2 regions of the Paenibacillus sp. FSL M7-1046 genome follow, and region 1 is predicted to be linked to the other one. Evidence: predicted binding sites of a transcription regulator. Region 1 holds the regulator's gene; the other holds the start of a gene.
What was found. The regulator LexA, encoded in region 1, represses DNA repair genes until DNA is damaged. The targets are predictions, from matches to a motif close to CGAACATATGTTCG.
Positions count from the first base shown of each region.

Region 1 (11,081 bases):
GTTCTCCAGCTGAGAAATTGGACCAAAGTGCTTCATAAGGATTAATCCCGATCATCTTTGTAAAAGGGAACGTCTCATAAGTTTCATAAAGATTCCTGGCTTCCCTGCGAACAGCAACTTCAAGCTCTTTAGGATCAATGGAGTCACCTGCAGCTTCACATGCATTGCGGAAGGCTTCTTCAACACTCCGTTCATCCCAGAGCAATGTATCGTCAAGATCAAATAGTACGGCGGTAATTGGCATTAGATTTCTCCCTCTCCCTACGCTGTTATATCTTCCTACTCGTGTACTACTTCGATGTTATTGGCTTTGCCGAACTCCTCCAGGCGTACACCCATGGCCTCAGTGTTATAGCGGTTAATCAGCTTGGAGAAAATCCACTGTTTGCGCTTGCCCTTATATTTAAGCACGACCACTCCACGGGACAAAGTGATCTTCTCAATATCTCCAGCTTGCAGCCAGCGTTCGCGGTTATACTTAATCGTAGACACTCTGTTGCGCTCAACCTTCAGATACGGACGCCGGAAGAATAGAAGTGCCGCCAGCGCAAAGTAAAGAACGACGCCCAGCCAATTGGCAAGGATGCCGCTGCCTCTGGCCTCGTCGATCGAGCCTACCACCCAGAACATAATTCCAAGCAGCATTAGAACAACAGGAAATGCAATGTTGCGGCCCTTAAAGATATCACTATTTTTCGCAGCTGATTTTGACGAAGAAGCATAAATGGAATCCTTGCCCTGCTTCTTTCTTTGCTTGTTGACCTGCTGTGTGTTGCGTTGAACCATTCTTTCCCAAGAACGGGCCATGTTAGTTCCCCCTAGTCATCCTGTAATATCTATGAAAAAGACACACTGGACTAATGTTTGAGTCCCTTGTTGCCTTGTTCATGCTCATCATTATCCACGATTTCAATAGTGTCGAGCTGGGCCCGGAAGTTGCTGCGGATGTTGCCCAGATAAATTTCGCGGAGCTTGGCCCGTTCAGCCAATTCCTCTTCACTCAGGCCGCCATTCTTCTGTTTGCGTGCCAGTTCATTGATGCGTGCGACCAATTCGTCAATATTCAATGCTTTCCCCTCCCCTATAAATTCATTCTAACTTTGCCATGAGAAAAAGAGCTTGTCAAGGTCTACCCCCTGAAAGCTCTTTACGTCAGTCTATACTGCTTATGATGAAGTTAATACACAGGCAATGTCAGTATATCTCCGGCCTGAATGTTCCCGTTCTTCAAACCGCTTGTTTTTTTAATTCCTTCTATATATACGACCGTCTTCATACCCGCTGGTTTGTTCTTAAGGGCGATACTCCAGAGCGTGTCTCCGCGTTCAACTACTACCCGCTTTTCCTGCTTCACTAATGATGCTGAACTCGCAAAAACATTACCAACAACTGTAAATCCAGATACAACAAGCATAAAGACCAGCACAAGCTTCACGAGATATTCTTTACGGCATAATCCTAAGATCGCTGCAAATAAAGCGGCGGCGGATTGTTTCATTTCATTCATATGATTAGAAGCAGATTGTCCTCTAGTTGAATTAACTTCACCGGCCTCTTCGTAGATGCTGCGGTATGTACTGTATTTTAACATTGTCATCGTCCTCCAAACACTTGTTCTTACTTTCGAAAATAATATAACACGAACATGTGTTTTGATCAATAGATTTTTTAGAACAATTGTTCGCTTTTTTTCCTTATCCATAAATGTGCCAGTTTCCAGCACCGGCTTTGTCTTGTCCCGCCATTTTCAAGCCGTTATTGGATACTAATATGGTAAAAAGCTACTATTTCCACTATTAATCTCAGATTGTTAGAACTTATGTTTGTACGAACGGAAGTTCTATGTTATAATTTTCCCAAACATACTATATGGGGTTGATTCCGATGTCAAAGATTTCGAGTCGTCAACTGGCGATCCTGGAATTTATACGTAACGAAGTCCGTAGCAAGGGTTATCCTCCGTCCGTCCGGGAAATCGGTGAAGCTGTAGGCTTGGCCTCAAGCTCCACAGTGCACGGCCATCTGGACCGGCTTGAGAAGAAAGGCCTTATCCGCCGCGACCCTACGAAACCGCGTGCAATTGAGCTGCTCGGCCAGGAAGATTCCGAGAATGTACATCAATTCGTACAGACGGTTACCCGTATTCCTGTCGTAGGTAAGGTCACCGCCGGGGTGCCGATTACCGCAACGGAGAATATCGAAGATTACTTCCCACTACCTTCCCACTATGTGGGGGACAACAAGGTATTTATGCTCTCCGTTCTCGGTGACAGCATGGTGGAAGCAGGTATTATGAATGGTGACTACGTAATCGTCCGCCAGCAGCAGACTGCTGACAATGGCGATATCGTCGTTGCCATGACTGAAGAAGACGAAGCTACAGTCAAGACATTCTACAAAGAACGTGACCACATTCGTCTACAGCCGGAGAATCCGGCTTATGAACCCCTCCGTCTTAACCGCGTTACGATTTTGGGACGAGTTATCGGTCTCTTCCGCGATATCCATTAATATTTTTGTTCATATTTAAGGGCTGCTTCGCTTTTTCAAGTGAAGCAGCCCTTTCCCCCTTTCATATGGTCATTTTACTCATTGCGAACATTTGTTCTATTTATCTCATATAACATTTCCTTCGAACAGCAACAGCACTCCGCACATATTCTGATATCAAAGGAGTGCTGAACCTATGCCTAATTATCGGATTATTGTTGATCTGTCGCAGCGCATGCTTTATTTGCTTGACAATAACATCGTTACCCGAGGGTTCCCTGTCGGTATTGGCACCATGCTTACCGTTTCACCGGCGGGAGAATACACTATCATTAACAAACAGCCTAAGCCTGGCGGACCCTTCGGCGCATTCTGGATGGGTCTATCCAAACCACATTACGGCATTCATGGAACGAATGACCCTTCCTCCATCGGACATATGGTCTCCCATGGCTGTATCCGCATGTACAATGAGGATGTGCTGGCCCTTGCAGCAATCGTACCTATTGGAACACGGGTTACAATAAGGGAGTAACAGCATGGTGGTCAGACAAAAAGCAAAAACACCCTAACGATCACAAAAAAATGATCGAGGGTGTTTTTCATTGTGCTTAATATGGGTCCTTCCTGTCTGCTGATTCATAACGGTCGCGTATTTCACGGTTTTTAGCATATATGTACAAATCCAAAGCTACTATTCCTCTACGGGCAAGTTTAACCAACAGTACGAATGCGTAAATACAAGCTACAGCCGATATGAGCCACATCAATACGCTAAATACGCCAATTCCATTAATGAAGAAATTCTCCCGATGCACAGACAACTTTTACTCACTCCCCTGTATTTTTGAATATGAAAATACCCCACCGTTCTGGCAGGGTACTGTTATTTCGTCATTATACTGTTGTATGGAACAAATTGTATATGATCTTTATTTCAACAGCTTCGTCTTAGGCTCTATCGGAAAGGCTGGTTTGTTGTGTTTCGGCAGCTTCTTCAGAAGAACCATGTCCAGGTCCCAGCAAATTCAGCACAATCACACCAATGACGATTAAGGTTATTCCTATTACGCTGCCTGTATTTATTTTTTCTTTCCAGATCAGTACCGAGATCAGAACTGTAGCTACCGCTCCGATTCCAGACCAAATTGCATAGGCCGCATTTAATGGAATAGTCTTCAGTGACAACGACAAAAAGAAGAACGAGCAAATGAAACTAATCAGCATTATGATTACCGGGATTATTTTGGTGAATCCTTGCGATGCTTTGAGCATCGAAGTTCCTACAAGTTCGCTGGCAATGGATATCGCCAAAAACAGATACGGCACTTACTTCTCCTCCTTTACTCCGTCCATCAATTCTTTGTAAATACGTTCTTTTAACTCCAGATCTGGCGGTGCCAGTCCAAACTTTTCCGCAAACCAGAGTCCGTCGGTCGCCAGTCGGGCAATGGTTGCCCGCAGTGGATCCACACCGTCATTTTCAAAATTATGTTGCCATTCAGCATATTTCTCCTGCATGTTTGTCAACAAGCCGGGATTCGTAAATAAAGCTGCTGCCAGCACCGAGTTCATGTCACTGCCTTCTCCAAAACCATAAAAAGTAGATTCAATGTATGCCCTGCTCCATTTACCAGCTTGTTGCTGGTCATGCTCTACACGGCTCTGAACATCTTCCGTAAAGTTTCGGGTCAGCTCATCCACCATACCGGAAACCAGTTGTTCCTTGTTAGGAAAGTGATACAGTAAACCGCCTTTGCTCACGTTGGCCGCTTTAGCCACAGCTTCCAGAGTTAAGTGTTCCACCCCTTGATCACGAACAATGGAGGAGGCCGCTTGCAAAATCATTTTTTTCTTGGAGCTGTTGTTATGTATAGTCACCTTATCACCCCGATTTCAACTATACCGTCTGGACGGTTTTTTGTCAAACCAATATAAGTATAAATAACCTGGCTTTTCCGCAAGCAGAATATAAAATAAAGAGCATACACCATACGCTTGCAATGCCCACAAAATGGGTAATAAATACCATATAGTTTGAAGATCAGCTATTCGTTCCGCTATTGGCCGTTCTCTTTAAGTTCGGTTACGCGCATATGTCTTATCCATACTTATGTAAGGTGACTGAATGGGCTATCCTAGTGTTATACAGGAATTCACCCTTACAGGCGGGAGGAAAAAGATGAAAAAGAACAAACCATTCTATAATATTTGGTGGTTCTGGGTGGTCTTAATAGCCGCCGGCATCATAGGGCTGGTTACCACCGGGAACGAGGACAAGTCAGATGATCATACTGCTTCGATTACGGCGCTAGCAACAGCGATGGTTACTGCCAAGCCAACAACCGAATCAAGTCCATCTCCAGCAACAAAACCAACGACTAAGCCTACAGCAGAACCTGCAACTGCCCCAACCCCTTCACCTTCAGCTGAACGAACTGCCAACCCCACTCAAGCAACGTCTGCTGATCAAGTACCTTTATCTGCTGACGAGGTGCTAGCTTTTACTGCCAACCTTACAGGTAAAACTTTTATAAAAGATGTAATCGTCGGGACAGACAATATAACGGTTACTTTTTTTGAGACCTACCAAGCATATAAAGAAGCGAACCCAACCTCCGGCATTACGAACGAAGATTACATCGATTACTTTTCTACAGGCGACCAAATAAACAAACTTCTTATGGAAGAAACAAGCCGATTATTCGCGCAATTCCACGGAGCTGCTTCGATTGACATGGTGATTCCATACGATGGGAAAATCTATTCCGTAGCTCTCACGCAAGGAGAAATTGAGCGATTTTATAACGTGGACTTCAGTACACTGGCTTCCAATGAAATATGGAGAGAGAAAGTTAGCAAGCCACACTTCAACAAAAGAGACCGGCAACAATTCGTTGAGCAGTTCGTCCAAGTAAATTAACAAGGAGTTTGTGATGTACACTGATTAATTGTATAATCTACTAAATATTAACTAGGAGTGATCGCAATGAGTAAACTCACGCGTTCAGATAAAGCTATCGTTTCCTTTTTACTTGGATTCGCCTCCCTGTTCATTATTGCGTTCTTCGTAATTCGATATATTGTACAGAATGTTTCATTTGCTCCATAAAATCCATATTTACTTTCGGCACTTGTCTGGGAAAAGCTTAAACAATAGACATCAATACCCCGTCATTATAATCACTGACGGGGTATTGTTCGTCAAAGGATGGTGAACTATTTTCCAGTTACAGTAGCCGGAGTCTGATTCTCAAGGATCAATTGATAGTTTTGCACACCCAGTGGCGCTGTTTCAACAAACAATTCTTCAAGTGTTATATTATTATCAAAGACATTAGTTACCAGACACCAATTATGGCCCTCAATTCCACCCTATGTTTCTGCCATTTCATCATCTCCTCCCAGTTCTGTTTTATACTATTTTTGGGAGATGTTAATGCGTAGATTAATAACACCCGGCTAAACATCTTTTTAGTTATCGCGCTAAGTAAAACTGACAGGATCGGAGTAAAAATAATGAATAACATATTAATAGTTGAAGATGATATCGCCTTGAGCGATGGTATTGTCATTGCACTCAAAGGGCCCCATATAACCATCATGCAAAAGCATGACTTTGCCTCTGCAAAAGAACAATTAAATACTACTGCCTTTGATTTAGTAATTCTAGATGTTAATTTGCCGGATGGAAGCGGGCTGGATCTTTTAACTTACATACGCCAAACAACAACGGTGCCAGTTATTGTTCTAACTGTTCATGATCTGGAAACGGATATTGTCACTGGCTTTGAGCTGGGTGCCGATGATTATATCACTAAACCTTTTAGTCTTATGGTATTAAGGGCAAGAGTAGGAGTTCAACTAAAAAAAGCCAGACACCCGCACCCCGACACCATTCAAGTTGACGATTTCTACTTTTCATTTGATAAGATGAAATTTTTGAACAATGGTAATCCGGTCGAGCTTAGTAAAACCGAGCAAAGACTACTTCGTATCTTGATTGACAATCGGGGGATTACCGTTTCCCGTGATCGTCTGGTGGACAGCATCTGGACAGATGGAGCCGAATATGTAGGTGAAAATGCCCTGTCTGTGACGATAAAAAGGCTGCGTGATAAACTCGAAAAGCGCCCCTCTGCCCCCCAGTACATCAAAACCGTTTATGGGATCGGTTATACATGGGCTATAAAATGACAATTTTGAACTATATATGTATTGGAATTGCCGTTATTGCACTTATAGCAGCAGCTGCTGCGATTATGCTATACCGCAAAAACATCGACAAAACTCTAAAAACATTTGAGAACATGATTGATACTGCGATTGACGGCAACTTTTCAGAGAGGGTTTTTGACGAATCCGTTATATCTGCGTTAGAGGCAAAGCTCGCCCATTTTCTAGCTCTTTGTTCAGTATCTTCTAAAAATTCACTAGCTGAAAAGAATAAAATTAGCGAACTCATATCCGATATTGCGCATCAAACGAAAACACCTATCTCGAATATCTTGCTATATTCTCAAATTCTCAGTGAATACGAATTACCTCAAGATGGTTCAACTTGTGTAAAGGCCCTGTCAACACAAGCTGAGAAGCTTCATTTCCTGATTCACGCCTTGATGAAGACTTCGCGCCTGGAAACGGGGATTATCAAGCTAATCCCAAGACAAGGCTCCGTCCAAGAGCTGGTGGATCTTGCATTGGAGCAAATTATGCCGAAGGCGAAGGGCAAAGAAATCACGGTTGCTAGAAAATGTACAGCAGCGCTGGCATGGTTTGATCTAAATTGGACGGTCGAAGCTGTCTACAATATCTTGGATAATGCTGTGAAGTATACAAAAACCAACGGAGGCATTTCCATTAGTGTAGATGTTTTTGAATTATTTTGCCGAATTAATATTACCGATAACGGTATAGGCATTGCGGAAGAGGAGCAGGGTAAAATATTCACGCGTTTTTATCGTTCCCCTGCTGTTAACACGCAAGAAGGTGTGGGCATTGGCCTCTTTTTGGCAAGGGAAATCATCGCGGCCGAAGGAGGTTACATCAAGGTATCTTCGCAACAGGAAAGAGGTTCTACTTTCTCTATTTTTCTTCCTATGGATCAATAATTCTTTCAACACTGTTAGATTTCAGAAAGAATGTAGAAAGATTATTAAGCTATTGTATGTACTGTAGAGGATTAAGTACATACATTTTGGGGTGTGGGAGGAGAACAACTTGCAAGTATTAGAAACCAAGGATCTAAAAAAAACTTATGGCAGCGGAGATACTGCGGTTCATGCATTAGACGGGGTAAACCTAAAGGTGGAAAATGGGGAGTTTGTCGCGATTATAGGTACATCCGGCAGCGGTAAGTCTACCCTGCTGCATATGCTTGGAGGACTGGACCGGCCAACCAGCGGAGAAGTCACGGTCGATGGCAAAAATATTACCTTGTTGAAAGATGAGGAATTGACCATTTTCCGCAGACGGAAGATGGGCTTTGTATTCCAGAATTATAATTTGGTACCGGTCCTGAACGTATCCGAGAATATTGTGCTGCCTATTGAACTGGACGGAAAACAACCAGACAAAGCTTATTTGTCCAAAATTGTGAATACGTTGGGGCTTGAAAACAAATTATACAATCTGCCAAGTAATCTCTCCGGGGGACAGCAGCAACGGGTAGCCATTGCCAGAGCGCTGGCGTCGAAACCGGCTATTATTTTGGCCGACGAACCAACCGGCAACCTCGACAGCAAAACTAGCCTTGATGTTATGGGACTTATAAAGGTTTCCAGCCAACAGTTCGGCCAAACGATCGTAATGATAACCCACAACGAGGAAATTGCCCAAATGGCCGACCGGATTATCCGCATTGAGGACGGCAAAATGGTTAGCGGTGGCGCCAGATGATCAAGGTCAATAGCAATAAAGCAATCCGTAATCTATCGACTAATATTTTGAAGGCGAATAAAACCCGCAATATCATAGCTATTATCGCTATCGCCTTAACTTCGTTGTTATTTACTACCCTGTTCACTATGGGACTCGGCACGGCGGAAAGCCTGCAGCGGGCAATGATGCGGCAGGCAGGTGGAGATGGTCATGCCTCACTCAAATATCTAAACGAGGAGGAATTTAATCACATCAAGGACCACCCTCTTATTAAGGAACTGGCTTATGACCGCTTACTAAGCAAAAAAGTAACAAACGAGGAATTGTTAAAACGTCATGCGGAGTTTTGGTATTATGACGATATTGGTCTGAAATTCGGATTTATTGAGCTTGAAGGCGGGCATAAACCTGTTGCAGAAAATGAAGTCATCATGGACTCCAAGACTGCGGAGTTACTAGACGTTCCCCTGAAAGAGGGGACACCATTTATCCTGAAGCTTGAGATACATGGCAAAGAGGTTCAGCGTGACTTTGTGCTCTCAGGCTGGTGGAAAAGTGACCCCGTGTTTAACGTGGGGCAAATCTTTGCTTCCAGAGCTTATATAGATGCCAATGCCGAAGAATTGCGCAGCACATATAAGCAGGACTTTGATCAAACCGGAGTCATAAATGCTCTTTTAAAATTCGATAACAGCTTTGACCTCCGGGGAAAACTTGATAAAGTAATAACGGAAAGCGGTTATTCCCTGGATAAAAATGCATCGAACTATCTCGACGGTAATGTTAACTGGTCATATCTCTCCACCAATTTCGCCATGGATACGGGAACCATCCTTGCACTAACTGCCGCTCTCCTGTTGATAATGTTGACCGGATACTTGATTATCTATAACATATTCCAAATATCAGTCATGCGCGATATCCGCTTCTATGGACTTCTAAAGACTATCGGAACAAGCAGTAGGCAAATCCGCCGGATCATTCGCAGGCAGGCATTATTCCTCTCCGTGCTTGGAGTCCCCATCGGCTTACTCATAGGTTTTGTTGTCGGAAAATCACTTGTCCCTTTACTAATGGACAGATCCATGCACGCAAATGCTGAGATATCCGTATCCCCGAGCCCGTGGATTTTTATCGGTTCTGCTATATTTGCAGTTATTACCGTCATTATCAGTACGTTAAAACCAGGCAGAATTGCCGCGAACGTTTCTCCTGTCGAGGCTGCAAGATACACAGATGGAGGTGCGAAGAGAACGGGTGGCGCCCACCTGAGGAAGTCAATCAATGGCGCTAAAATGCCCCTCATGGCTCGTGCCAACCTGGGGCGCAATAAGAAGCGGACAGCTCTGGTGGTGATCAGCCTTTCTTTAAGTCTGATCCTCCTGAATACTGCATTCACGTTATCTCAGAGTATGGACATGGACAAATACATGTCAAAATTTAATGATACTGACTTTCTTATTGGTCATGCTGAATATTTTCAAGAACACTTCACCGGTTCTGATAACGCGACCACGGAAAGCTATATTCAAGCCGTACAGGCACAACCAGGTTTTGAAGAAGGCGGCCGCTTGTATAGTGGCAGGGATCTACTCACTATCGAGCATAAGGACAATAGTGAGGGGTATGAAGCAGATGCTCGCGGCAACTTACCTACAGTGACTTATGGATTGGAAGAATTACCTCTTCACCGGCTGCAGTTGATTGATGGTGAGCTGGATTTTAACAAGCTTGCTTCAGGAAAGTACATTCTGGAAGGAGCGCCAGTGGATGATCATAACAACCCTCAGATGGAATACACTAAATATCAAGTGGGTGATAAGGTAACCCTTCATAACTATATGGGTTCAATCAATAATCCCCAGGATCAAGAATATACCAGTCATGAATTCACCATTCTTGGTCATGTAAGCATTAATAGCACGAATTCCGGTACAAGTGCCGCATACTTCGCTAGCTTCTACCTGCCTGCGGATATCTATAAATCACTTGTGCATCAGCCAGCTGTGATGAGTTACGCCTTTAATGTGTCCACCGGTCAGGAGGACTCGATGGAAAGCTTTTTGAAGAAGTACACTGAAACAACTGAACTGACGATGCATTACAAATCCAAATCTATTGTAAAGAATGAATTCACAGGTATGCAAAATACAGTAGTAGTGATTGGTGGAACACTTAGCTTAATTATTGGTTTAATTGGAGTGCTGAATTTTGCAAATGCGATATTAACTAGTATTTTGACCCGACGCCAGGAATTCGCCATCCTGCAAAGTATTGGTATGACCAATAAACAATTGAAAACAATGCTTATCTATGAAGGGCTATACTTCGTGCTTGGTACCAGTGTATGTTCCATCCTATTAGGAAGTCTATCCTCACTCTTGATTGCAAAACCCTTCACTCATTTAATGTGGTTCATGAGTTATAAATTCATTATCTGGCCCTTGCTCGCTGTGCTACCTATTCTATTGGCACTTGGAATCTGTATTCCACTCACCAGCTATTCTCTGAGCGGCAGGAAAAGTATTGTGGAACGGCTTCGGACAGCTGAATAAATATCTAATTTCTCTTATTATTTTTTTATCTTGATACAAACAATCTATCATTCAGTCTCATAAGCTGTATTAGCTATGAGAGGATAGGTGAATCATATGAGTATTCAATTTTTAGATATGCGTATTGCTCAAGATAGCACGTCTGATACACCAGCG
Region 1 covers NZ_JBBOXB010000001.1:5,649,840-5,660,920, reverse strand. The annotation lists gene NYE29_RS25230 (HAD family hydrolase) at 1-244, opposite strand, end outside; gene NYE29_RS25225 (hypothetical protein) at 280-807, opposite strand; gene NYE29_RS25220 (DUF896 domain-containing protein) at 858-1,067, opposite strand; gene NYE29_RS25215 (LysM peptidoglycan-binding domain-containing protein) at 1,178-1,702, opposite strand; gene lexA (transcriptional repressor LexA) at 1,885-2,511, shown strand; gene NYE29_RS25205 (L,D-transpeptidase) at 2,687-3,025, shown strand; gene NYE29_RS25200 (DMT family transporter) at 3,442-3,819, opposite strand; gene NYE29_RS25195 (TetR/AcrR family transcriptional regulator) at 3,820-4,338, opposite strand; gene NYE29_RS25190 (hypothetical protein) at 4,673-5,413, shown strand; gene NYE29_RS25185 (hypothetical protein) at 5,480-5,602, shown strand; gene NYE29_RS25180 (response regulator transcription factor) at 6,010-6,687, shown strand; gene NYE29_RS25175 (sensor histidine kinase) at 6,684-7,601, shown strand; gene NYE29_RS25170 (ABC transporter ATP-binding protein) at 7,711-8,388, shown strand; gene NYE29_RS25165 (ABC transporter permease) at 8,385-10,925, shown strand; gene NYE29_RS25160 (hypothetical protein) at 11,022-11,081, shown strand, end outside.

Region 2 (11,081 bases), 3.6 Mb from region 1:
CACAAATGATCAGAAGACCTATGATGCCAAGATTCTGGGCAGCCAGGCTGGCGCATTCTTTGCCTATATTGGCGGCGGCATTGGCCGGTATCTGCCTGCACTGCAGGAGGAGGAACCGGACGCCAATCTGACTGCCGTCCAGTTCCCGGTTGTGAACAAGGGAGATGAGCCGATGTTCACCGGCCGGTCCTGGGAGTGGAGCGGTGCCGGAGCCACAATTACGAAAAGCAACAAGAACCCGGAAGAAACCGTTAAGGCGCTGGACTATTTTTTCAGTGAAGAAGGCCATATGCTGAAGAACTTTGGCGTAGAGGGTGTAACTTATACGATGAAGGACGGGTATCCGACCTATACGGATGAGATTCTGAAGAATCCGGACGGATTGTCTGTGGTCCAGGCGATGGCGAAGCATTTCATTGCCAACTATCCGTTTGTAGGCGAAGATGACGACCGGTATAACGAGCAATATTATCAGCTGCAGCAGCAGAAGGATGCGGTCGTGCTTTTTTCCAAATACAGCGACAATACGCTCAAGGTGGGTCTCCCACCAGTCAGTCTGACCACGGAGGAATCAAGCGAGTACAGCAAAATCATGAGCGACATTACCACCTACCGCGATGAAATGTTCATCAAATTCGTCATCGGCGCCGAGCCGATTGAGAACTTCGACAAGTTCACCGCGCAGATCAACAAATTCAACGTCAAACGGGCGATTGAAATTCAGCAGGCAGCCGTAGACCGCTACAACGCCAGATAAGAAGGAAGACAGCCCGCGGTGCGGTGGAGGGACATGTTTGCCCCCGCGGGAATGTTGTCATGAACGATTAAGAAAGGAGGGAGACTATGCCGCAGAAGCTTTCCCTGATCTGGTTGAATTACAAAAAAAACAAAGCGATCTATTGGATGGCCCTCCCGGTGGTTTTATATTTTCTCGTGTTTAAATACTTGCCGATGTACGGAGCAGTAATTGCCTTCAAAGAGTATACGGTCGGCAAAGGAATCTGGGGCAGTGATTGGGTGGGGCTGCAGCACTTTCGGGATTTTTTCCAGAGTTATTATTTCTGGCGGATTCTCAAAAATACGCTGGTCTTAAGCTTCTATCAGCTGTTGTTCGGATTCCCGGCTCCAATTCTGCTTGCGCTGCTGCTGAATGAGCTGAGGCATGAAATGTTCAAACGCACGGTGCAGACGGTCTCATATATTCCCCATTTTATCTCTATTGTGGTGATCTGCGGAATGGTTGTGGATTTCTCGTCCCGGGACGGGCTGTTTAACTCCATTATTGTCTTCTTCGGCGGCGAGAGCAGCGCCCTGCTGAGTGATCCGGGCAATTTCCGCACCATTTACACTGCTTCATCCATCTGGCAGGAGCTTGGCTTCTCCACGATTATTTATTTGGCTGCCCTTAGCGGAATTAATCCCGAGCTGTACGATGCTTCTAAAGTGGACGGCGCGAGCCGGATGCGTCAGGTGTGGCATATCACCCTGCCGGGCATCATCCCGATGATTGTCATTTTGCTTATTCTGCGCATTGGCGGGTTGATGGAGATCGGATTTGAGAAGATTATCCTGCTCTATAATCCGAATGTCTACGATACGGCGGATGTCATCTCTACTTTTGTCTATCGCAAAGGGATCAGTGAAAGCGCCGAGTTCAGCTACACCACAGCTGTAGGCCTATTCCAGTCGGTCGTCAACTTTATCCTGCTGATTGGCGCCAACCGTCTATCCAAAGCGGTATCCGACAATAAGCTGTTCTAGTACGCGTTAAACTCCAAAGGTGAAGTTAAGCGCATGCAGGCGTGCAAGCACACATTCACCTGGGAAGATAAAGTGAGGGATTTCCATGAAAATAAAAAGAACGATTGGAGAAAGGCTATTTGACGGGGCAAATATGCTCCTGATGGTCGTGCTGATCATCTTCACCTTGTATCCGTTGCTGCATGTACTGAATGCATCGCTTAGCGACTCGGGGCGATTAATGGCCCACAGCGGTCTGCTCTTCTTCCCTGAAGGGTTCAATCTGGACAGCTATAAGCTGGTGCTGAGCAATCCCAGCATTCTGTCCGGCTACCGGAATACGATTGTGATTGTGGTGCTGGGGACGGCGCTCAATCTGCTGTTCACCATTCTTGGCGCGTATACCTTGTCCCGCAAAAATTTCATGCTCCGGAATCCGATTATGCTGGCCATTGTGTTCACGATGTTCTTCAACGGCGGGATTATTCCAACTTACCTGCTGATTAACAACACGCTGCACATGGGTAACAATTTACTGGCTCTCATCGTGCCGGGACTGGTCAGCAGCTATAATCTGATCATTATGCGCACCTCGTTTCAGGAGATTTCCGAAAGCCTGCTGGAATCGGCAAGGATTGATGGTGCGGGAGAGGTACGCATCCTCTGGCGGATTGTGGTACCCTTATCCATGCCGGTCATTGCAGTAATGATTCTATTTTATGGTGTGGCTCACTGGAACTCCTGGTTTGGTGCGATCCTGTATCTCCGCGACCGTAATTTGTATCCGCTCCAGCTGGTGCTGCGGGAAATTCTGATTCAGAACAGCACGGATTCGATGACGACGGCAGCGGCAATGGGCGACAAGGAGGCCATCGGTGAAAGTGTGAAATACGCAACGGTCATGGTGGCCACACTGCCTATTCTGTTCATTTATCCGTTTTTGCAGAAATATTTTGTCAAAGGCGTTATGATTGGAGCCATTAAGGAATAATTCAAATTTTGCCGCCAAAGCTTACTTTTGAGGAGGAGACCCATGAAGAAGAAGAGCATCCTGTTGTCCTGGAGTATCTCTTATCTGGTAATCCTGCTCATTCCTATCCTCATCGGCGCAGCCGTCTTTGTGGAATCCCGCAATCTGCTGGAGGAGGAAGTCAACCGCTCAAATATGGTTCTGCTGTCCCAGGTGCAGGAGAACATCGACAGCCAGATGGGAGATATCGGAAGTATCAGCAGCCAGCTAATGGCTGATTCCCAGCTTAGCAGCTTCATCAACCACGCTTCCGAACAGGATGCAAGATGGCGGCTGATGGGGCTTGATCTGATCAAAAACCTCAAATCCATCCGGATCGGGAATGGACTGATCCGTGAATTATATATTTATGTCAAAGCTTCCGACGTGGCGTTATCCTCCTCTTCGCTGGTTTCTAAGAACTTTTTGTATGAGATTTATTATGAGGGGACCGGCGTGACCGAGCAGGAGTGGACACGGCTGATGCAGGAATCCCGCGAAAGTGTGTTCCGCAAAATGGAGGTTCGGAGTGAGGATCAGCGCATTGAGGAGACGCTGGTCTATCTCCAGCCCTTCCCTATTCAGGCAACCGGCGACAGTCCGGCTACCTTTGTGGTCACTTTGGACCCCGACCGGTTCCAGCAGGCTATAAATAATGTGCGTTTGGACAAGGAGAGCACAGTATTCATCCTTGACCGTGACGGGCGCACGCTATTTTCTACCGGACCTATTGAAACCCCTTACACTATAAAGGCTTATTTGCAGTTGAACAAAGATTCCGGAAGAAGGACAGGAACGGCAGAATGGAACGGTGAATCCGTGACGGTCTCGCAGATTTCCTCCAATGTGCAGGACTGGCAGTATGTCTCTATTGTTCCTACACGCATTTATGCCAAAAAGCTGACGGTCATCCGCAACATCACCTTTGCCGGGGTTGCGGCCGTACTCATGCTCGGCGGCGTGGCGGCCTGGTGGTTCACCCGGCGAAATTACCGGCCGCTCGGCCGGATCATGAATATCATCTCCGATAAAGTCAAAGTGAAGCTGGAGCAGCGGGACGATGAATTCGGCATTCTGCAAAACGTGCTGACCCGGGCCTGGGAAGAGCAGGATCAATTCGCTACAAGGCTTAAAGAGCAGCAGACAATGGTGCGCAGCAGCTTCCTGTCGAGAATGATGAAGGGACGGGTGCGGCCTGGAGCGGAGCTTGCTGCGGAGATGGAGCACCTGGGCATTCGCTTGGAGACGGATTCTTTTGCCGTACTGCTCCTGCATATCGAGAATTATGGGGGATTATTCCGCACCAGAGAGCCGGAGGATAAGGAGAAGAAAATTCAATTCGTCCATCTGATTCTAACCAATGTGCTGGAGGAGCTGATGAGCGCAGTGGGTCCCGTCTATTCCGCCGAGATGGACGGAAGAATTGCCTTTCTGGTCAATATCCGGGGAAGTGCTGGGGAGGCACTCCCGCAGTTGATCAAGTCCGCCGAAGAGGCGCAGCATTTCATCCAATCGCGTTTCCTGGTCTATTTCTCGGTGGGAGTAAGCGGCATCCGCCAATCCATAGCGGAAATCGCAGCCTGCTTCCGGGAATCGGAGGAGGCGCTCGAATACCGGCTGATTCTGGGCATTGGCCAGATTATTGACCAGAACCGGATCCGCCAGCCCAAAGAGGAATTGTATTATCCGCTGGATCTGGAGCGGCAGCTGGTCAATTATATCGCCACGGGCAACTATGCCCGCTCCACCGAGGTCATGAATGAGATACTGATGACCAATTTCGCCGGGGAGCCCTTGTCTGTCGAATTGGCCCGCTGTCTGATGTTCGAGCTGATCGGCACCATGCTGAAGGCCACCGAGCAGATGAAGAGCGATGACCGGAAGGAGCTAACTCAGCGCAACGAGCTGATCCGCCAGCTGTTTGCCTGCGAGACCTTTGAGGAGATTGAGGCGGAACTGCTGCGGATTCTGGAGACGGTCTGCCAAATGGTTCATGAACGCAAGCGGTCCCACAATACGGAGCTGAAGGATCAGCTGGTTGATTTCATCCATGAGAGCTATTCTGATGTTAATCTGGGACTGACCCACATTTCGGAGCGTTTCCGTTTCCACCCTACCTATGTCTCCAAGTATTTCAAGGAACAGACCGGGGTAAATGTCATCGACTATATTAATCAGTACAGAATTGAACAAGCCAAGAAGATATTACAGGAGGACGAACTGAACGTGCAGGAGGTATCGGAGCGTGTGGGCTTCCTGAACAGCAACTCCTTCATCCGCGTCTTCAAAAAATATGAGGGGATCACCCCCGGCCAATATAAGCAAAATAACCGGTTAATCCACCACGAGAGTCGATGAACATTTCAATGAAATTAGTAAAGGAGCAATGACTGGCATGTGGAAAAAAGCGATTGAAGATGCGCTTGGCGTGACCAAACGCAACATCTCAAGATTCGGGGACCGGTTCCCCCATGTGAGCGCAGGCGATGAGCATTATACGCTGAATGACAACACAGAGTGGACGGCAGGCTTCTGGTCCGGTATTCTCTGGCTGTGCTCTGAATACAGTGACGATCCCGTCTATCGCGGACAGGCGGTAAAAACCGTGCAGAATTTCCGCCGCCGCATGGACCATAAGATCATCTTCGATCATCATGATATCGGCTTTATGTATTCGCTGTCTTCCAAGGCGCAGTGGATTATTGAGAAGGATGCCGCCGCAAGACAATTGACGCTGGAGGCTGCGGACATGCTAATGAAGCGCTGGCGCGAAGAAGCGGGATTGATCCAGGCTTGGGGACCGGAAGGGGACCCGGTGAATGGCGGGCGAATTATTATAGACTGCCTGCTCAATCTGCCGCTGCTGCTCTGGGCTTCGGAGCAGACCGGTGACATTAGATACCGCCGGGCTGCAGAACTGCATGCCCGCAAAGCCCGCCGTTTTCTGGTGCGCGGTGATGATTCCAGCTACCATACCTTTTACTTCGATCCGGCGACCGGAGAAGCGATTCGGGGCGGAACACACCAAGGGTATAGCGACGGCTCCACCTGGACCCGCGGGCAGGCCTGGGGCATTTACGGCTTCGCCTTGATCAGCCGCTATCTGCAGAGCCCGGAGATGCTGGAGACAGCGCAGCGCCTGGGCCGCTACTTCATCGCCCATCTGCCGGAGGATCAGGTAGCCTATTGGGACTTTGACGCTCCGCAGGGGCCGGATACGAAACGGGACAGCTCCGCCTCTGCCATCGCCGCCTGCGGCCTGCTGGAGATAGCCTCGCAGCTGGATGCCGATGATCCGGAACGCCAGTTTTTTCTGGACGCTGCGGAGGCATCAGTGAAGTCACTGGCAGAGCATTATTCCACGCAGGGTGCCGAGGAAGCGGAAGGCCTGCTAAAGCATGGTTCGTACTCCGTTAGAGGTGGCGACTCCCCGGATGATTACACCATCTGGGGCGATTATTACTATTTGGAGGCATTGATGCGGCTGGAGCGGGGCATTCCAGGGTACTGGTACGAGCGGTAGCCCGGAAGCAAGCTTGCTCTTTCAAGCTGGAGAAGCATAAGCAAGAGCACCTGGATGGGTGCTCTTTGTGCTTTTAGAGCAGATGTTCTGCTGAAGCGGATTAAAATACGCGAATGATCAGGGGATGCAGGTTACAGCCGCACGAACACTCCTCCAGAGTGTTTTTTAAAGATTTATATGCTAGAGTGTGTCTTCAAACTGGAAGAGCTCTGGGGAAGCAATATTGAAAGTAGGTCCCCCTTAATTACGAGGGACGGACTCAGGAGACGCTATGGAGAGTAAACCCCCTGTTTATTCTCTTTTGCGGACCCAGACGACCTTATCTGTTCTGCATTCTATCTAAAAGCGGCCATCATGGAAAAATAACTGCGCTGGAGTCCGTTTTCCTACTGTAACAGGCTAAAAGCCCCAAATAAGTGCAACTCGGTCCGTTTGTACTCAGAGCCAGGAATACACTTTCCGGACACACACGCCTTCGGAAGAAGAGCGAAGTCTCTGGAACACCGAGACGTAAGCCTCCACCAAAAAAACTACCTAGTAGCGAAACGCCTTTCTCCGCATGTGATCAGAAAATGGTACTGTAAATTGTCCTTATCGTTCTCCCTGAAACGGATCCCGTCCTTGTAAGGATGGTGTAGCCGTTTCTACTTGGTGCACTTCACGCCGCTCCTTGCTCTTCAGTCGTGTAGTTTGCGCCTGTTTTGCTGTGAGCACCGGTACCGCCGCATTGCCCCCGTCCATTTCCGTAAGTTGCTTCCAGTAGCGCTTGGGCATCAGGGAGGAACGCAGCCGGTCGTTGCGGCGCTCCTGGATACCGATGGCAGTATAGAATTTCTTCCACAGGCGGCGATAGGCTTCTTCAGCCGCATCCGGCTCCGGGGGTATCCATTCCTGCAGTGGAATAATGGCTTCTTGGCCGGGCTGATGGATCAGCGCCATCCTATGGGTCTTGTCATAGATCATGAAGCTTTCGCCCTGAAACCGGTCGCAGAAATGCCCCTGAATGACAGGGAGCACGTAGTTGCGGGGTTCAATCACCGCCGCCATGACCGGACCGTAAACGGAAAACCGCACAAAACCGAGAAAAAGATGCCCTTCCCGCCGCAGATGCTGTACTGCCTTCTGCAAGGCGTTCACGGTATCATCGGCAAGCATGTCCATAACCTTGCGGCCATGTGCGAAGCCGAGATACAGAAAATTCAGCAGCAGCAGTTCCTTGTCTGGCGTACATGTCCAGAATCCTAAACGGACAAGCTCTTCGGCCTCAGGACAGATGCGCAGAGGTATGGAGCGCAGCACCCGGTCTGCTTTGGCGTTGTCGGTCTCAATCCATTTGGATTCCAGCAGCAGACCTTGCCCCTCACCCTCCGAATGTATGGTAAGCGGGGTTTCTTTCCATTGATAACTCTCGAACACGCAGCATAGCAGGCCCTCAAAGCTGCCGTCATAGGTATAGGCCAGAGCGGCCGTCTTGAACATCAGGAGGATTCTCCTTTCCTCAGTGCTGCCGCTCCCGCTGCAGGCAAGGCTGCCAAATACGTGTCATCGAACAGGGAAAGCTGCTCGTACTGCGGCTGTAGAAACGGGGACAGCTCTTGGCCGGACATGAGTGAACGAAGCAGGGTATGCTCGCCGACTTTTAACCCCTCCAGCATTTTTCCCTTACAGGTAATGAAAAATTGAGCGCGCTTCAGCACGACACCGAGCTTCTTCAGCGCGTAAAAATCCAATGTTCCCGCCCGCCGTGCTTTTACAATCCGCTGAGCACTCCTTACGCCGATGCCCGGTACACGCAACAGCGTTTCGTACGGCACACGGTTGATTTCAACCGGGAACTGTTCGCGGTGATTGATGGCCCAGCTGCATTTGGGATCAAGCAGCGGATTGAAATTGGGCGCCGCTTCATCCAGCAGCTCCTTGGCCTGAAAGCCATAGAAGCGCAGCAGCCAATCAGCCTGATAGAGCCGGTGTTCCCGCAGGAGCGGCGGTTTGGTGTCCAGAGAAGGCAGCAGCGAATGCTCTACCACGGGGGTGTAGGCAGAGTAAAAGATACGCTTCAGCCCATACTTCCGGTACAACCCTTCCGTGAGGTTGAGAATCTGGTAATCGGTATCCGGTGTTGCCCCTACGATCATTTGTGTACTCTGCCCGGCCGGTGCGAAGCGGGGAGCATGGTTGTATTTGACAATGTCCGAAGAATTCTCGTTTATCTTCTCTTTAATAAGGGCCATCGGTTTCAGAATGGACTGTTTGCTCTTATCGGGAGCAAGCCGGCCAAGACTCTCCTTGGAGGGCAGCTCGATGTTGACGCTCATGCGGTCGGCGAGCAGGCCGAGTCTGGACAGCAATATATCATCTGCGCCGGGAATCGCCTTCACATGGATATAGCCCCCGAAATGATGGACGTTCCGCAGCAGATCCAGAGCGGCAATCAGCTGCTCGGTTGTATAATCGGGGTTACGCATAATGCCGGAGCTGAGAAACAGGCCTTCAATGTAATTGCGGCGGTAGAACTGCATGGTGAGGTCTGCGATTTCCTCCGGTGTAAATGCAGCACGGCGCGTCTGATTCGATTTGCGGTTGACACAATACGCACAATCATAAACACAGCTGTTCGTCATGAGCACCTTTAGCAGTGAAATGCAGCGGCCGTCCGCCGCAAAGCTGTGGCAGATGCCCATACTGACGGCATTGCCCATGCCTCCGGCCTGACTTTTGCGGTCCGATCCGCTTGAGGTACAGGCCACATCATATTTGGCCGAAGCCGTTAAAATTTCGAGTTTCTCCATGATATCCACGGTCAAATCCCCCTCACTTGGGAAAAGTATAACCCGAACAAATGTTCTTGTCAAAATCAAAGAAATACATAAAAATACACACATAAGGATGTCCTTTCGTGTCAGTGCATATGCACCGCAGCGCGCCGTGCAACAAAGCCGCAGGATTTTGCAAGAAAACGCAATACTATAGTTTTAGCAAGGTTTTGCTTATAAGATTAGTTGTGAAAGGAGGGCGCAGCATTGAACGTTATATTTGAAGCCGATTCAGGATTAGACCGGGGTGTAGCCAAAGTAAGTACCCATCCTGCGGAAAAGGAACATTGGGGGAATATTAAAGAGGCTATTCATACCGCAGAGAAAAAGCTTGTAGTGATCAACGCGAAAAATGACCGCCATGTTCAAATCGGGTGGAGTACGGTTGCTGTAATTGAAGCGGAAGACCGCATGTGCAGCGTACGTGTAATTACCGGAGAAAGGTATTTGCTCAATAAACGGTTGAAGGTTGTCAACGAAAGTCTGGATTCAGCCCTTTTTATGAAAATTAATAATCAAACAATCATCAATACGGGTTATATTAAAGAGTTTTCATCCACAGACAACGCAAGGATTCAAGTGGTGCTCACGGATCATTCCAGTTACTTTGTCAGCCGCTATTACATTAAACAATTCAGGGGGAGATATCATGATTAGCCAGTTCAAGCATTCTTTTTTTCAAGTATTTACGGTGACATCCTTATGGGTAACGTTACTGTTAACGTTGTTTTATAGGGAACAACCGATCAGTATGGTATACCTGTGGCATGTTGCGGGGATTGCTGCAATATCGGCCGTATTATTTGGAATTATGTACGATGCCTTATGGAATCATTTCACTTTAAAGCCGTTCTGGAATATTCTGATTTCCTCCATTATTACGATAGTGGGCGGAATGCTGATTGTCTGGTTATTTTCACAAGATATGTTTCACGTTATTCTGCCCTGGTGGCCCGGAATGCTGTTATTGTCGGTTGTATTGCACACCATAGCTTTTTATTTCTACGCTAGAATAGACAGCCGGAAAAGAGTGGAAGAGCTGAACAAGATACTGAAGTAGGCTGCAGCGGGGCGGGGGGCGAAAGTGTTATTCCTAAGGAATTAACTACTCCCGGCTCTGTAATCTGGCCAAAATGTATGCGCATTCCTACTTATGCTATAATAGCATCTAATAGTAGATTAGATTGTTGGTTTAGGCTGAGTGGGTTTGCCGATTTGTGAAAATTAGGTCAGGGGTGTTGCAGGGATGAGAGGATATAACATTTGGCGTCCGTTGATGCTGATATTGGTTGCGCTGCTTACGAGAAGTGTGGTTACGAACCTGTGCCTTCTGTTTGGCATGGGCAATGATTCAGCGACCAGCGTCGGCATGATCGGCGCGATTATAGCTGCGTTTGTGATGTATAACCGGATGACGAAACAACGGCGTAAAAAATAAAAATCAGGCCGCCGGGGACCGCGCCCCTTCGTGCTTTTCCTAAACACCCGCTCCTGGAGCGGGTGTTTAGGAATGTCTGGGTGGATGAACAAGCCGAATATTCACAATATTAACAGATGAAACTTTGCTTTTATAGAAGCTGAGCTTGTATATTAATATTAAGTTGTTGAAATAAGTATAGAGATGATAATAGGGAGAGAATACATTGAGCACACAAAGTTTTGGAGTTCCATTAGAAGGGTTTGCTGAATTCAGCAGAGTCGTCGCCGCAGAAGGTGCAGTGCTGTTAAAGAATGAAGGACAAGTTCTTCCGCTTCAGGCAAGTGACAACGTTGCCATTTTCGGCAGAACCCAGGTGAATTATTATCGCAGCGGAACCGGTTCGGGCGGCAGTGTCCATGTTTCGCATACAACCAATCTGCTGGATGGTCTTCGGAGTAAACAGAACATTTCCATTAACCAGCCATTGGCAGCTGTATATGAAACGTGGATTGAGAGCAACCCTTTTGATAATGGCGGCGGGGGCTGGGCTGCAGAGCCGTGGCACCAGAAGGAGAT
Region 2 covers NZ_JBBOXB010000001.1:2,082,536-2,093,616, reverse strand. The annotation lists gene NYE29_RS08915 (extracellular solute-binding protein) at 1-757, shown strand, start outside; gene NYE29_RS08910 (ABC transporter permease) at 844-1,761, shown strand; gene NYE29_RS08905 (carbohydrate ABC transporter permease) at 1,847-2,731, shown strand; gene NYE29_RS08900 (helix-turn-helix domain-containing protein) at 2,774-5,107, shown strand; gene NYE29_RS08895 (glycoside hydrolase family 88 protein) at 5,145-6,272, shown strand; gene NYE29_RS08890 (TIGR03915 family putative DNA repair protein) at 6,864-7,751, opposite strand; gene NYE29_RS08885 (putative DNA modification/repair radical SAM protein) at 7,751-9,061, opposite strand; gene NYE29_RS08880 (LytTR family DNA-binding domain-containing protein) at 9,293-9,742, shown strand; gene NYE29_RS08875 (hypothetical protein) at 9,735-10,145, shown strand; gene NYE29_RS08870 (hypothetical protein) at 10,332-10,523, shown strand; gene NYE29_RS08865 (glycoside hydrolase family 3 C-terminal domain-containing protein) at 10,729-11,081, shown strand, end outside.
Region 2: NYE29_RS08885 (putative DNA modification/repair radical SAM protein) is a predicted target of LexA. The motif match lies at 9,105-9,118, and genes of this name have one in related genera.